Regions from separate parts of the Ensifer sp. 22460 genome, predicted to be linked through region 2. Evidence: riboswitches for the same ligand, from Rfam matches in the RefSeq annotation. Region 2 holds a riboswitch; each other region holds the start of a gene.
What was found. A riboswitch is a leader RNA that binds a small molecule or an ion and turns the genes downstream of it on or off. The one in region 2 is predicted to bind thiamine pyrophosphate.
Positions count from the first base shown of each region.

Region 1: linked by a shared signal. The riboswitch ahead of thiC (phosphomethylpyrimidine synthase ThiC) and the one ahead of thiD (bifunctional hydroxymethylpyrimidine kinase/phosphomethylpyrimidine kinase) in region 2 are both predicted to bind thiamine pyrophosphate.
Region 3: linked by a shared signal. The riboswitch ahead of thiB (thiamine ABC transporter substrate binding subunit) and the one ahead of thiD (bifunctional hydroxymethylpyrimidine kinase/phosphomethylpyrimidine kinase) in region 2 are both predicted to bind thiamine pyrophosphate.
Region 4: linked by a shared signal. The riboswitch ahead of thiO (glycine oxidase ThiO) and the one ahead of thiD (bifunctional hydroxymethylpyrimidine kinase/phosphomethylpyrimidine kinase) in region 2 are both predicted to bind thiamine pyrophosphate.

Region 1 is NZ_JBQENZ010000006.1:260,846-264,611, reverse strand. Features, by position in the region: gene ACTJKM_RS10115 (sensor histidine kinase) at 1-103, shown strand, start outside; gene ACTJKM_RS10110 (sigma-54-dependent transcriptional regulator) at 107-1,471, shown strand; TPP riboswitch at 1,566-1,694, shown strand; gene thiC (phosphomethylpyrimidine synthase ThiC) at 1,785-3,605, shown strand.
Region 2 is NZ_JBQENZ010000044.1:5,266-9,031, forward strand. Features, by position in the region: gene ACTJKM_RS33885 (polysaccharide biosynthesis/export family protein) at 1-657, opposite strand, end outside; partial or broken gene ACTJKM_RS33890 (M20/M25/M40 family metallo-hydrolase) at 1,250-1,525, shown strand; gene ACTJKM_RS33895 (hypothetical protein) at 1,494-1,877, opposite strand; TPP riboswitch at 2,194-2,296, shown strand; gene thiD (bifunctional hydroxymethylpyrimidine kinase/phosphomethylpyrimidine kinase) at 2,549-3,358, shown strand; gene ACTJKM_RS33905 (glycosyltransferase family 4 protein) at 3,516-3,766, opposite strand, start outside.
Region 3 is NZ_JBQENZ010000009.1:4,503-8,268, reverse strand. Features, by position in the region: gene ACTJKM_RS13150 (ABC-F family ATP-binding cassette domain-containing protein) at 1-1,166, opposite strand, end outside; gene ACTJKM_RS13145 (thiamine diphosphokinase) at 1,170-1,820, opposite strand; gene ACTJKM_RS13140 (GNAT family N-acetyltransferase) at 1,905-2,390, opposite strand; TPP riboswitch at 2,536-2,654, shown strand; gene thiB (thiamine ABC transporter substrate binding subunit) at 2,704-3,732, shown strand; gene thiP (thiamine/thiamine pyrophosphate ABC transporter permease ThiP) at 3,764-3,766, shown strand, end outside.
Region 4 is NZ_JBQENZ010000006.1:126,478-130,243, reverse strand. Features, by position in the region: gene ACTJKM_RS09465 (8-amino-7-oxononanoate synthase) at 1-166, opposite strand, end outside; gene bioB (biotin synthase BioB) at 163-1,179, opposite strand; TPP riboswitch at 1,592-1,712, shown strand; gene thiO (glycine oxidase ThiO) at 1,873-2,844, shown strand; gene thiS (sulfur carrier protein ThiS) at 2,841-3,038, shown strand; gene ACTJKM_RS09445 (thiazole synthase) at 3,042-3,766, shown strand, end outside.

The DNA.
Region 1 (3,766 bases), on a different contig from region 2:
ACTCGCCATCTCCCAGGAGATCGTCGCCGACTATGGCGGCGAGATATCGGTCGAAACCAGCGACAAGGGCACCGTCTTCACGGTTCGCCTGAAGAGGGCCTGAGCGATGCAGCCGTCCGTCTACCTCATCGACGACGACAACTATCTGCGCAAGGCGATGACGCAGACGCTGGAGCTCGCCGGTTTCGACGTCACTTCGCTTGCGAGCGCCGCCGAAGCCTTGGAAACCCTCGACGCGAATTTCGATGGCATCGTCGTCAGTGATATCCGCATGCCCGGCATCGACGGGCTGCAGCTCTTTCGCCGCATCGCTACCTTCGACAAGGACCTGCCGGTCATTCTGGTGACCGGCCACGGCGACATACCGATGGCAGTTCAAGCGCTGCAGGATGGCGTCTACGACTTCATCCCCAAGCCCTTTGCCGCCGACCGGCTGGTGCAGAGCGTGCGCCGCGCGCTCGAAAAGCGACGGCTCGTCATGGAGAACCGCGCGCTCAAACGGGCGGCGGAAACGGCTGGCGACAGCCTGCCGCTGATCGGCCAGACGCCGGTCATGGAGCGCTTGCGCCAGACGATCCGGCACATCGCCGACACGGATGTGGACGTGCTCGTCGCCGGCGAAACCGGCAGCGGCAAGGAGGTGGTCGCGACGCTGCTCCACAATTGGAGCCGGCGCCGCGACGGCAACTTCGTGGCGCTGAACTGCGGCGCGCTGCCGGAAACGGTGATCGAAAGCGAACTCTTCGGCCACGAACAGGGTGCCTTCACCGGCGCCCTGAAGAAGCGTGTGGGCCGGATCGAACACGCGAGCGGCGGCACGCTATTCCTCGACGAGATCGAGGCGATGCCGCCGGCGACCCAGGTCAAGATGCTGCGCGTTCTCGAAGCCCGCGAGATCACGCCACTCGGCACCAATCAGGTGCGTCCCGTCGATATCCGCGTCATCGCCGCCGCCAAGATCGACCTCGGCGACCCGGCCCAGCGCGGCGACTTTCGCGAGGATCTTTACTTCCGGTTGAATGTCGTGACGCTGTCGATCCCGCCGCTGCGCGAGCGCCGCGATGATATCCCGCTGCTCTTTTCGCACTTCCTGACGCGGGCGGCGGAGCGCTTCAAGCGCGACGTGCCTCACATCTCGCCGGCAGTGCAGCAACACCTGATGACCCATGCCTGGCCCGGCAATGTGCGCGAACTCTCGCATTTTGCCGAACGGGTCGCACTTGGGGTCGAAGGCCCGCTGGGGCAGCCCATTGCAGTCGTTGAACAGTCTGGTTTCGCCCTGCCGGAACGGCTCGAACGCTACGAAGCGGAAATCCTGAAGGAGGCGCTTCGCGCCCAGCGCGGCGACGTCAAGGCGACGATCGAAGCGCTCGGCATTCCGCGCAAGACCTTCTACGACAAGCTCCAGCGTCACGGCATCAACCGAGCCGACTATGCGGAGCGCGGCATTCCGGAAAAATCCGGCAGCTAGCTCTCGTCAGCGGCCAAATACACTCTAAAATTGCATCTTCGCCGACCGACGAATTCGCGCTTGACGACCTGTGCCGTTCGATGGCTATCTCTTAGGCATTCACCAGGGGGGTCCCGCAAGGGGCTGAGATTCTGCTGGATGGCCGGCTTGCCGGCTGTGGCGCAGTGACCCGTTGAACCTGATCCAGTTCATACTGGCGTAGGGACGGTGCAGATATCGAAGCCAGGATTCCGTGCGTCCAGCATCTGGCGGAGCGTCTTTCATCCTTCCGGCATCAGAACTGGGTCTCCAATCGCAAACTTGGAGCCTCGTCATGAATATTGCCACAAAGCCTACCCCCCTCTCGGTCACCCAAGGCCCGCTTCCGGCCTCGCGCAAGATCCATAAGCCGGGCATCCTCCACCCGGATATCCGCGTGCCGATGCGCGAGATCGCGCTGCACCCGACCTCCGGCGAGCCGCCGGTTACCGTCTACGATTCCTCCGGCGCCTATACCGCCGATGACGCCGAGATCAGCATCGAGGCGGGCCTGCCGCGGCTTCGCCGCAACTGGATCGTCGGACGCGGCGACGTGGAAACCTACGAGGGACGGATCGTGCGGCCGGAGGACAATGGCTTTGCGAGCGGCGATCGGCTGACGCCGACCTTCCCGTTCCAGCACGCGCCGCTCAAGGCGACTGCTGGCAAGGCGGTAACGCAGCTTGCCTACGCCCGCGCCGGCATCATCACGCCGGAGATGGAGTTCGTGGCGATCCGTGAAAACCTCGGTCGCGATGCGGCACGCGCGAAGGTTCGTGACGGCGAAAGCTTCGGCGCACACGTTCCCGATCATGTGACGCCCGAATTCGTCCGCCAGGAAATCGCCAGCGGCCGGGCCATCCTGCCCGCCAACATTAACCATCCGGAATCCGAACCGATGATCATCGGGCGGAACTTCCTGGTGAAGATCAACGCCAATATCGGCAACTCCGCCGTCACCTCGTCGATGGCCGAAGAGGTCGAAAAAATGGTCTGGGCGACCCGCTGGGGCGCCGATACGGTTATGGACCTTTCGACCGGCCGCAACATCCACAACATCCGCGAATGGATCATCCGCAATTCGCCGGTTCCGATCGGGACCGTGCCGCTCTACCAGGCGCTGGAAAAGGTCAATGGCATTGCCGAGGACCTCACCTGGGAAGTCTATCGCGACACGCTGATCGAGCAGGCCGAACAGGGCGTCGACTATTTCACCATCCATGCTGGCGTACGCCTGCACTACATCCCGCTCACCGTCGATCGCGTCACCGGCATCGTCTCCCGCGGCGGCTCGATCATGGCCAAGTGGTGTCTGCATCACCACAAGGAAAGCTTCCTCTACGAGCATTTCGAGGAGATCTGCGACATCTGCCGCGCCTATGACGTCTCCTTCTCGCTCGGCGACGGCCTGCGCCCTGGCTCGATCGCCGACGCCAACGACGCCGCGCAATTCGCCGAACTGGAAACGCTCGGCGAACTTACGAAGATCGCCTGGGCCAAGGATTGTCAGGTGATGATCGAAGGCCCCGGCCACGTGCCGATGCACAAGATCAAGGAGAACATGGACAAGCAGCTTGCCGTCTGCGGCGAGGCGCCGTTCTACACGCTCGGCCCGCTGACGACCGACATCGCACCGGGCTACGATCACATCACCTCCGGCATCGGCGCTGCGATGATCGGCTGGTTCGGCACCGCCATGCTCTGCTACGTCACGCCGAAGGAACACCTGGGCCTGCCCGACCGCAACGACGTCAAAGTGGGCGTTATCACCTACAAGATCGCCGCCCACGCCGCCGATCTCGCCAAGGGTCACCCGGCCGCCCAGGTGCGCGACGACGCTCTCTCGCGCGCCCGCTTCGAGTTCCGCTGGGAGGACCAGTTCAACCTCTCTCTCGACCCGGAGACGGCCCGTAACTTCCACGACGAGACCCTGCCGAAGGAGGCGCACAAGGTCGCGCATTTCTGCTCGATGTGCGGCCCGAAATTCTGCTCGATGCGGATCTCGCACGACATTCGTGCGGAAGCGCAGAAGGAGGGGCTGGAGGCAATGGCCGCGAAATACCGCGAGGGTGGCGACCTCTATATGCCGGTCGCTGAGGTCGAAGATAAGAGTTAAAGGGCACACGTCGGGAGGGACGCCTCGTAGTCCCTTCCGACGGCAAGGCGGATGCTGGGCCCTGGGGGAATAGCTTGCCCCCTTATCGGTTGAACGATATGTAAAACTCACGCAAAAGTCGCCGCCGGCGGACCCGTCATTCACGCCAAGCTGCCGTCCTC
Region 2 (3,766 bases):
GGCGGACCTATTGCGGCGGGTTACGGTCACGAAGGTATCGTACGTTTCACCGCGCGGGCCACCCGCTTTGGCGATGACGTCTGTGAGCCTCTCACCGGCAAGACTCAAAGGTACCACCGATGCATTCTTGACCGCGCCTGTGACTACTGCATCGCGAGACGCAGTATCTAAATTTGAGACAATAACGTCGGGCTCGACCGCTTTGCCTTTGAGAGATAGAAGAATTTTCTGCCTAGCCTGCTCAAGTGTGAGCCCGGCAAACTTCACCTCGCCAACGTAGGGGATTGCCGCTTTCCCATCGGGCTGCACCACGACGGTTACCTTCGCTGTTTTCGACTTTGAAGTAGAGAAAAGCCCATCGGCTCCGGCTTCAAAAATGGAGACCAAAAGCCGATCTCCCACTCCAATCGTTGCGCTTCCTTGCCTTCCGCCGAAACCGAACCGCCGGGTAAGCGTCGCGTTGGTGTACGATAAAATTGTATCCGCCGATTTGCTATCAACGTTCACCACTTCATAGACAGTTGCGCTATCGCGGTGCAGTTCTTCGACGGACTTCCCGGAGTCAGAGAGGATAGCGCTAGCTAACGGCCCTTCCCCAGGGACTGCCTGACAGGACGCGAGTGTCGTTACCAGAAACAGGACACTGATGCGGTTCAAAGTATCTCTCCCAAATCGCCTCGCCGAGTACCATGAGCCGATGCTCTGCGGCAAGAGTGCGACACCTGAAGAACCTGACTGTTCGATCCGGACCAATTTGTGACTGGCCTTTTGAAACTCGGCATGCTCTGACGAATAATGGACATCGACTGGCAATACATCCACAACCACTTCGACTGGCTCGGCCACATCGTGGAAGCGTTGTGTATAGGAGCAGTCGTAGCCGCCCTTGGGCGATTCTTTTTCAAAAGGTGCGACGCAGTTATTATCGGTTTGGCTTTTGGCGCCGGACATTTCCATGGGCGAGAAAAGCGCGACTTTGAGGTCAGCATGCATATGCCGCCGCCACATCTAGAAGCCTACAAGTTTTGGCTTTGGAACTGGGATCAAACGATGGACTTTTGGCCGGTGGCTTTGGTCGTATTCCTGCTGCTACTTTTGCTTGTTCCAAGGGCGCCGTCTTCCTAGGCATAACAGGAGCGAATAACAACGTCGTCAGTTTCAGAGACAGAGGAGATGCTCGGAGCACTCTAATTCCATCGCTGACCCGTCTGCATCATGAAGTCGCCAGCAATTGTCCGTCCGCTTAGGCATCCACCAATGCAGCAATGCGGAGGCGGCAGTCATCGCGCTGGAACGCGCCATGGACGCGGAGGGCGTCAGCACTATCACGGCGAGGGCGCGTTGCCGATGAAGGGGTCGGAGGATTTCGGGCTCTTTGGTCGGGTGGCGCCATCGGCGATGTTCTTCTTGGGGGGCCGGCGAAGACCACGCGCGGCTGCACAATCCGGACTATGATTTTCCGGATGACTTGATCGGCATCGGCGCCAACGTCTTCATGCGCGCGATCCACAACCAACTGGGATGAGTGCGGCGGTGGACGGTCGCTTGCGCGGCGGGCGTTGTGACGGCACTCTCTGAAATTGTGCAGTCCCGCGTGGAGCCGTTTCGCGCCGCGTCCGGATTTGCTCTCGGGAGGAGCAGGGGATGAGGCAGTCCAGCTTTCGTGTCGCGGTTTGCTCAATCTTCCGATCGATCTTTTCCGAGGATGCGCCGTGCTGCCGATGTCGGAGCAGTTCCAGCTGCGCGCGCAGAAGACCGATGATCGAGTCGCGTTTGATGACTTCGGCTTCTTGCGCGCTGAGTTTCGCCGCCTGTTCAGCGACGAGCTTGCCCGAGCAAGTGCAATTCTCAAAGCATTGCAGTGATATTGATGCGATGAGGCCTTACATCTAACGTTCTGCGTGGAAGGCGCGTCGCCACTGAGTGAAACGGCAGTGCTGCCGACCAAATCACTCCGGGATTGCGTAGGCTCGCGTTCCAAACCCCCTTGCCTTAACGACCTTGACGTGGCTAGTCTACCAGCGTCTGTGAAGTCGAACGCTCAGACGGAAGGCTCCTTATGCTCTTGAGGCAAAAGGGGCCTTTTTCTGTTTGTATCCTTTAAGGGCCTCCTTCGCCCGCATCAAACCGGCTTACATACGCGCCTGCTGAACTCAAGCAATTGACATCCCCTCCTACGCTCCCATAGCATTCATGCCTGCCGAGGGGCGCACCTGACGGTGCTGAGATGGCGGTGAGCCAGACCCTTGAACCTGATCCGGATCATACCGGCGTAGGAACGGCAAGGGCCTCTCTGGCACCCCCGCGTCTTCGCCGTTCATCCGGATCTCCGTGATTTTGGTTTCGGGAGATCGTTGGTGCCAATACACTGTTCAGAATGTAGCGACGTAGAACTACAGGGAGCTGGGCGTCCAACCCAAGGGCTCGATCTGGCGGATTCCTCCAGATTGCCTGGAAGAGCCACCTCAGTTCGTGCGTGCTTGAGCCGGTGGCTTGAGAGCGCGTTCGCAATCTTTGGAGCTGCTTCTACATTTCAGCGGAGCCAGGCATGACCGTTATCGCCGTTACCATCGCAGGCTCAGATTCCGGTGGCGGTGCCGGTATCCAGGCGGATCTGAAGACGTTCTCGGCGCTCGGCGTCTATGGTGCCAGCGTGATCACGGCCATCACCGCGCAAAACACCCGCGGGGTCGCGGCCGTTGAGGATATCTCTCCAGCCGTTGTCACAGCTCAGATCCATGCGGTGTTTTCGGATCTCGCAGTAGGCGCGGTTAAGATCGGCATGGTGTCCCGCCAGGAGACGATTGCCTCGATCGCGTCCGGTTTGAAGCGGCATGGGCAAATGGCTGTCATCGATCCTGTGGTGGTCGCCACTTCGGGTGACATTTTGTTACGTCCGGATGCGATCGCGACGCTCAAGGAGGAGCTACTGCCGCTTGGCCTCATCGTGACGCCGAACCTGCCCGAAGCGGCACTGATGACGGGGCGCAGCGCTGCCGAGAGCGAGACGGAGATGGCGCTCCAGGCGGAGATGCTGTTGAAACTTGGTGCGCGCGCCGTGCTGATGAAAGGCGGGCATGCCAAGGGCGACGAAGCTGTCGATATCCTCTTCAACGGGGATACCTCCCTGCGCTTGTCGCGACCCCGGGTCGAGACGAGGAACGATCATGGTACTGGCTGCACGCTGTCTGCCGCAATCGCCGCCGGTCTTGCCCGTCGGCAGACGCTTCAAGACGCGGTTATCGCTGCCAAGGCCTATCTGCATGAGGCGCTTTTTGCCGCAGCAGCGCTCAAAATCGGGCAGGGGCGGGGGCCGGTTCATCACTTCTATCGATGGTGGGCACCGAGCGGCGATTAATTCCATTCCGGCGCTTGGCGCCGGTTCCACTGTTCAAGTTGACCTTTAAAAAAACCAAGACATTCCATTGCCCGATAAGCAATGAAATGTCCGTCGAGTCGGGAAGTCGCTCGCTTGTAAATGCTAGGTGAGAGACGAGGACCGAGCGCTTTTCGGTTCAGGCCACAGCGGCGCTCGGCTGAACCGGCTGCTCCTCCTTGAGCAGTTTCCGGTAGAGCGCAACATGTTCGCGGCCGCAGTCGACATGGCTCATCGGGCGCCTGAGGGTTGCCCTGAGGTTGTCCCATGACCTTGGTGTGCTCAGAACGTCGATCAGCCGATCCGCAAGGTCCTGTGCGCTGCCGGTCCGGAAATGATAGCCGTCCAGCCGGTCGCGGACCTTCTCGGCCATGCCGCCGATGTCAGAGC
Region 3 (3,766 bases), on a different contig from region 2:
TTCATGTAGCCGGTAACGTGGCGCTGCTCACCGTTGACAAGCAGGTTGTCGCCGCGCCCGTCGGTCAGGTAATGGGCCAGCGTATCGTCCAGGTTGAGGTCTTCGCGCTTCTGGTCGAGCGTCGCCATTTCGAGGTTGGTGCCGAGCTTGACCGTGCCAGCGTCCGGCTCGATCTGACCGGTCAACATCTTGAGGAGCGTCGTCTTGCCGGCACCGTTCGGACCGACGAGACCGATGCGGTCACCGCGATGGACGCGGATCGAGAAGGGCGCGACGATGGTGCGGTCACCATAGGCCTTGCTGACCTTTTCGGCCTCGATCACCAGCTTGCCGGACTCCTTGGCGTCAGTTGCCGTTGCCTGCACGGTGCCTTGAGGCCCCTTGTGGCCGCGATAGACCGCGCGCATGGTCTGCAACTCGCCGAGGCGCCGCATGTTGCGCTTGCGCCGCGCCGTCACGCCGTAGCGCAGCCAGTGCTCCTCGCGCTCGATCGCCTTGCCGAGCTTGTGCTGCTCCAGTTCCTCGGCCTCCAGCACCTCGTCGCGCCAGGCTTCGAAATGGCCAAAGCCGCGATCGAGCCGGCGCGACTGGCCACGGTCGAGCCAAACGGTCGCCGTCGAGACCTTCTCCAGGAAGCGCCGGTCGTGCGAGATCAACACCAGCGCCGAACGGCTGCGGGTAAGCTCCTCTTCCAGCCATTCGATCGTCGGCAGGTCGAGATGGTTGGTCGGTTCGTCAAGCAGCAAGATGTCAGGTTCCGGCGCCATGACGCGCGCCAGTGCGGCACGGCGCGCCTCACCGCCCGAAAGGCGCGTCGGGTCTTCTTCGCCGGTCAGGCCCAGATGCTGCAGCAGGTAGGCGACGCGATAGGGATCGTCGCTCGGTCCGAGGCCGGCTTCGGCATAGGCCTGCACCGTGTCGTAGCCGTCGAAATCCGGCGCCTGGTGGAGATAGCGGATGGTCGCTGAGGGATGGCGGAACACCTCGCCCGACTGTGCCTCTGAAAGGCCCGCGGCGATCTTCATCAAGGTCGACTTGCCCGAGCCATTGCGCCCGACAAGGCAGATGCGATCGCCCGGTTCCACTTGCAGATTGGCACCGGCAAGCAGCGGCGCGCCGCCGAAGGTCAAGAAGATATCGTCGAGTTTCAGAATTGGGGGCGCCAAGGCTCAGGCTCCGGAAAGATCATAGGGGCGGGCAAGCACGATGGCGCGTCCGCTCTTGAGGCTGAAGCGAAGGGGACCCTCCGCGACGTTGGATACGGTTCGGGACGATCCGAACGGCAGGGTGAAATCGTCAAGCGGATAGCGCGCATTGACGATCGAAAGGCCGGTCAGCTCGGTCAATCCCAGCACGGAAAAGAGACAACCTTTCGGCAGGTCGAGATCGAGCGTGCCTGCCAGCAGCGGGTAGGCTTCTTCCTCGCCCGAGGTCATCAGCACCGAAAGCCCGCGCTCGGCAAGCGCTGCGGCCTGCAGCAGGTGCAGGAAGGCATGGTCGCTGCGGCTGCCGCCAAGCGCGCCGGCAAAGATCAGCCGATCAGCGCCGCGGGACAACGCAGCCTCGACCGCGATCTCGCCATCCGTCGCAGCCTTTGCCGCCGGGTAGGGCTCGCGTGGAACGGAGGCGAACTCGGACAGCAGGGCGTCTTCGGTCGAATCGAAATCGCCGACCCAGACATCCGGCACGACGCCGAGCAAGCGGGCATGGCGCATGCCGCCGTCAGCGGCAACGAAGCGGCTGCCGCTGAGCTGCTCTGTCAGCCGGCTGGTCACCGAGAGGGCGCCGCCAAGCAATATGGTGAAGGTCGATCGAGCCATGGCAATGCCCATAGCGCAAAGGATCGCGGAAGGAAAACGAAGAAAACCGCAAACCGCTGCGATCGCAGCAATTTGCCGAAGCCGTCAGTGTCCTTCCGGCACCGGTTCCGGGAATAGCATGCCGGCATAGATCCCGGGTGTTGAATCGGGAATTTCGATCGCGCCGGCCACGCGCTCGTAGAACTTCGCCGGACCGACGCCACCGATGACCGCATAGCCGTAGCCCGCCTCGCGCATCGCCGTCAGGCTTGCAAGCAGCAGCGCCTCGCCGATGCCCTGCCCACGCATACCTTCATCGACGCCGGTTGGGCCGAAGAAGCCGAGCGCTGTCACGTCGTGGCAGGCAAAGCCGACGATCTTTTCGTCGTGCACCGCGACGTGCATGCGTGTCGGGGTCGAGGAGAAGGCAGCTTCCGCTTCGCCTGCCCAGCCGGCGCCAAACGTCTTTTCGATCCAGGAGACCACCAGACGGCGTTCCGGCGCCATGGCGCGACGGATGCTGATGCCTGAACCAAGCCGCGACTGGGGCTCTGCCGGAAGGGCATAAAGTCGAACTAGCATATCTGGCATGGGATTTCCTCCTTGCGGCCAAGCGTGATGGTGTCATAGCGCAGTTGCCGGTTGGCGAAAACGCCCGACAGAAAATGGGCTCGCCCCATGCGTCGCCCATTCCAAACACCGCTTGCCATGGAGCCGCCGCAGCGGTAAATCTCTTGCCGCTCTAACGGGGTGCCTCCCGACCGCATGGCGGCCGGAGGCTGAGAGGCGTCAAAACGCCAACCCGCGGAACCTGATCCGGCTCATACCGGCGGAGGGATTAGACGCGATCGCACCGATACGCCCTTTTCCCGTGCAACAACGAACTTTGGGAGAGGTGCTTCGCATGTTCAATTCATCACAGCTCAAAATACTTAGCCGGCTAGCGCTGGCCGCAAGCGCAAGCCTTGTTTTCACCGGTTATGCCGCCGCTGCCGACAAGACGCTGACCGTCTACACCTATGAAAGCTTCATCACCGAATGGGGGCCGGGCGCCAAGGTGGCGGAAGCCTTCGAAAAGACCTGCGAATGCAAGGTCAACTATGTCGGTGTTGCCGATGGCGTCGAACTCTTGACGCGCCTAAAGCTCGAGGGTGCTGCCTCGAAGGCCGACATCGTGCTCGGTCTCGACACCAACCTTGTGGCGGAAGCAAAGGCAACGGGCTTCTTCGCACCGCATGGCATCGAAGCGAAAGACCTGAAGGTGCCCGGCAACTTCTCCGACGACACCTTCCTGCCCTATGACTACGGCCATTTCGCCGTCGTCTACGACACCGAGACCCTGAAGACACCGCCGAAGAGCCTCAAGGAACTGGTCGAAGGCGACGCGTCGCAGAAGATCGTCATCGAGGACCCGCGCACCTCGACGCCGGGCCTCGGATTGCTGCTTTGGGTCAAGGCGGTCTATGGCGACGAGGCGGGTGCTGCCTGGGCGAAGCTCAAGGACCGTGTTCTGACCGTCACCCCCGGCTGGTCGGAAGCCTATGGCCTCTTCACCAAGGGCGAAGCGCCGATGGTGCTCTCCTACACCACCTCGCCCGCCTACCACATGGTCGCTGAGAACACCGAGCGCTACCAGGCGGCCACCTTCTCGGAAGGTCACTACATCCAGATCGAAGTCGCCGGCATGACCAAGAGTGCCAAGGAGCCGGAACTGGCAAAGCAGTTCCTCGCGTTCATGACCGGTCCGGAATTCCAGTCGATCATTCCGACAACCAACTGGATGATGCCGGTCGCAGCAACCAAGGAGCCGCTGCCGGACGCCTTCAACAAGCTGGTCAACCCGGAGAAGACCTTCCTGCTGCCATCGGAAGAGGTCGCGAAGAACCGCAAGGCCTGGATCGACGAGTGGCTTGCTGCCATGAGCAAGAACTGAGGCCGGATTGTTCGCACTTCGCGAAAACCGCATG
Region 4 (3,766 bases), on a different contig from region 2:
CGATCGCTGAGGCAATTGCGGCCTTCAGCCGCGGCGATCCGGCGAGCGCCAGATAGTCGTTGGAGGTGAAGTCAACGCCACCAACCGCGACAAGCTCGCGCCGACGCCCTTTGCGTTCAAGGCCGTGAAGCGTCTTCTCGTAGCGGTGGAGCAAGCCCGCGGTCATTCGGCCGCTTCCGGTTCTGCCGTAGGCGCCATCGGCTTCAGCCCGAGGCGGCGGAAGAGTGCCGCATCGTGATCCTCGCCCGGGTTGTCGGCGGTCAGCAGCGTTTCGCCGACGAAGATCGAATTGGCGCCGGCGAAGAAACAGAGTGCCTGCATCTCGTCGCTCATGTCGGTGCGGCCGGCTGAAAGGCGGACGTGAGACGCGGGCATGAGTATGCGGGCGAGTGCGATGGTGCGGACGAAATCGATCGGATCGACGGGCGCCGCATCGGCAAGCTTCGAGCCTGGGATCGGAATCAGCATGTTGATCGGCACGCTTTCGGGGGGCACCGGCAGATTGGCGAGCGTCACCAACATCGAGATCCGATCGTCAGCCGTCTCGCCCATGCCGAGAATGCCGCCGGCGCAGACCTTGATGCCGGCCTCGCGGACGTTTGCCAACGTTTCCAGCCGGTCGGCAAAGCTGCGGGTGGTGATGATCTCGCCGTAGAAGCGCTCCGACGTATCGACATTGTGGTTGTAGTAATCGAGCCCGGCATCTGCGAGCCGCCCGGATTGTTCCGGCGTCAGCATGCCAAGCGTCATGCAGGTCTCTATGCCGAGCGACCGGACGCCGCGGACCATGGCGACGATCGCCTCCATGTCGCGCTCCTTCGGGCTGCGCCAGGCGGCGCCCATGCAATAGCGCGTCGCGCCGCCATCCCTCGCTTTCCGTGCCTCTGCAAGAACCCGTTCGACTTCCATCAGTTTCGACGCTTTCAGCCCCGTCGGGTAGTGCGCCGACTGGCTGCAATAGCCGCAGTCTTCGGCACAGCCGCCGGTCTTGATCGAGAGCAGGCGGCTCATCTGGATGGCATTGGGGTCGAACTGGGCGCGGTGAACGGACTGCGCACGATACAGAAGGTCGTTGAACGGCAAATTATAGATTTTTTGCGCGTCGGCCAGATTCCAACCGGTTTTGGCGGATTTGGTGGCTCCCGAGGTCGGCTCGGTCGATGTGTTTGTATCCAGCATGTTCGTTCACTTCCCTGTTTGCGGCAAAGCAAAATAGATAGAATCCATTATTATCTATAATTTTCACGGGCACCGCATCAAGCAACCACCCAAAAGGAGAGCGCACTCTACTACTTCAATCATAGCGTGCTTTTATATGATTCAACGGATGCGGCGAGAAGGGCAAATGCCGCAACTCTCCGCCTTGGCGGCATCAGCTGATGGCAATGAGAGCAGCCGCCAAATGCCCAGATTTGCGGACCTTGCGCCTCGCACCATCCGCAGATCTCCCGACCGATGCCCGCTACCGACACCGCCGAGCCGCAAGAACACATGCCTCTTCAATTTTTATAGATAATTTTCAACCGAAGAACCGCACGCGAGGTACACGCCGGCAGCCCTTGACAAAATCCGCTCCAGCCGCTCAGTTTGAAGCATTCACCAGGGGTGTCCCGACAAGGGGCTGAGATTCTGCTAGGCGACTTCCGCGGCGCAGTGACCCGTTGAACCTGATCCAGTTCATACTGGCGTAGGGACGGTGCAGACATCGCTGCCGCATTCGCGTTCGCGCGAGCAGATCTCGGCAAGGCGTCCTTCCCTCTCTTCCGGTCCGAACTGGGTCTCCAACAATGGAGCCTCGGCAATGCGTATCTTCATCGCGATTCTGCTTCCTTCAGACCGACGTTCGGCTCGCCGTAGCTGGGCGCATTGACCATGCGCGTCCTGATCAAAGGCGCCGGCGTCGTCGGGCTGACCTTGGCACATGAGCTGATCGGCCGTGGCGTCGAGGTGGCCGTTGCCGAGCGGCAGCCGGACTTCGGCGGGGCGGCGTCGTGGTTTGCCGGCGGCATGCTGGCGCCCTGGTGCGAACGCGAGAGCGCCGAGGAAACGGTGCTGACGCGCGGCATCGGCGCCATCGACTGGTGGGACCGTGCGCTTCCGGGCGAAGTGTCACGCAACGGCACCCTCGTCGTCGCTCCGCCGCGAGACGTCGGCGAACTCAAACGCTTCGCTTCGCGCACGTCCGGCTTCGAATGGCTCGACGGAGAAGCGATCGCGAGACTGGAGCCGGCGCTTGCCGGTCGCTTCCGAGAGGCGTTGTTCTTCCCCGGCGAGGCGCATCTCGACCCGCGCCGGGCGCTTGTCTTGCTGCGGCAAAAGCTCGTCGAGAACGGCGTCGCCTTCATCGGCGAGGCGGATAATAGCAGCGACAGCGATCTGATCGCCGACTGTAGCGGCGCTTCGCGGATCGGCGCCATCGCCGGCCTGCGCGGCGTGCGCGGCGAGATGCTCTATCTGCAGACCGGCGAAGTGGAATTGTCGCGGCCAGTCCGTCTCATCCACCCGCGCATCCCGCTCTACATCGTACCGCGCGGCAATGGTCTGTTCATGTGCGGCGCGACCATGATCGAAACCGACGACGGCGGTCCGATTGCCGCCCGTTCGCTGATGGAATTGCTGAACGCTGCCTATGCGCTTCACCCCGCCTTCGGCGAGGCGCGCCTTCTCGAAACCGGCACCGGCGTCCGGCCGGCCTTTGCCGACAATCTGCCGCGCGTCATGCGCGCCGGAAACACCATCACGCTCAACGGGCTCTATCGCCACGGCTTCCTGCTTTCACCGGCCTTGGCCGAGGAAGCGGCGAACCTTGCCCTTGCCCAGAACCTGAAGGGAGACGCCGCATGAAATTGACCGTCAACGGCGAGGATCACGACCTCACAGTCACGACCCTTGCCGAACTCCTGGCCGCACTCGACTTCGAAGGGGATTGGCTTGCCACCGCCGTCAACGGCGAGCTGGTGCACCGAGCCGACCGCTCGGCCCATTCCCTCAGCGATCGCGACCGGATCGAAATTCTCTCGCCGATGAAAGGAGGCTGAGACATGCTGACGCTTTATGGACAGGAACTGCGTTCCCGCCTGCTTCTGGGCACCGCCCGCTACCCCTCGCCTGCCGCGCTCGAAGACGCGGTTCGTTCGTCGGCGACCGAGATTGTCACGGTTTCGCTGCGCCGCGAAACCGCCGGCGGCCGTCAGGGCGGCGCTTTCTTCGAACTGATCCGGTCGCTCGGCGTGCACGTGCTGCCCAACACCGCCGGCTGCCACTCGGTGTCGGAGGCGGTGCTGACCGCCAAGATGGCGCGCGAGGTCTTCGGCACCAACTGGATCAAGCTCGAAGTCATCGGCCATCAGGATACGCTTCAGCCCGATGTCTTCGGGCTGGTCGAAGCAGCACGCATCCTTTGCGCCGAAGGCTTCGAGGTCTTCCCCTACACCACCGACGACCTCGTGGTCGGCGAGCACCTCGTCGAGGCCGGATGCAAGGTGCTGATGCCCTGGTGCGCGCCGATCGGCAGCGCCATGGGGCCACAGAACATCCCGGCGCTGCGCGCCATGCGGGCCCAATTTCCGGATATGCCGCTGATCGTCGATGCCGGCATCGGCCGGCCCTCACACGCAACGACAGTGATGGAACTCGGCTTCGACGCGGTTCTGCTCAACACCGCCGTCGCCGGGGCAACGAAACCGGCCCTCATGGCCTCCGCCTTCGCCCGGGCTATCGAAGCCGGACGCGACGCCTTCGAGGCCGGCATGCTCGAACCGCGCGA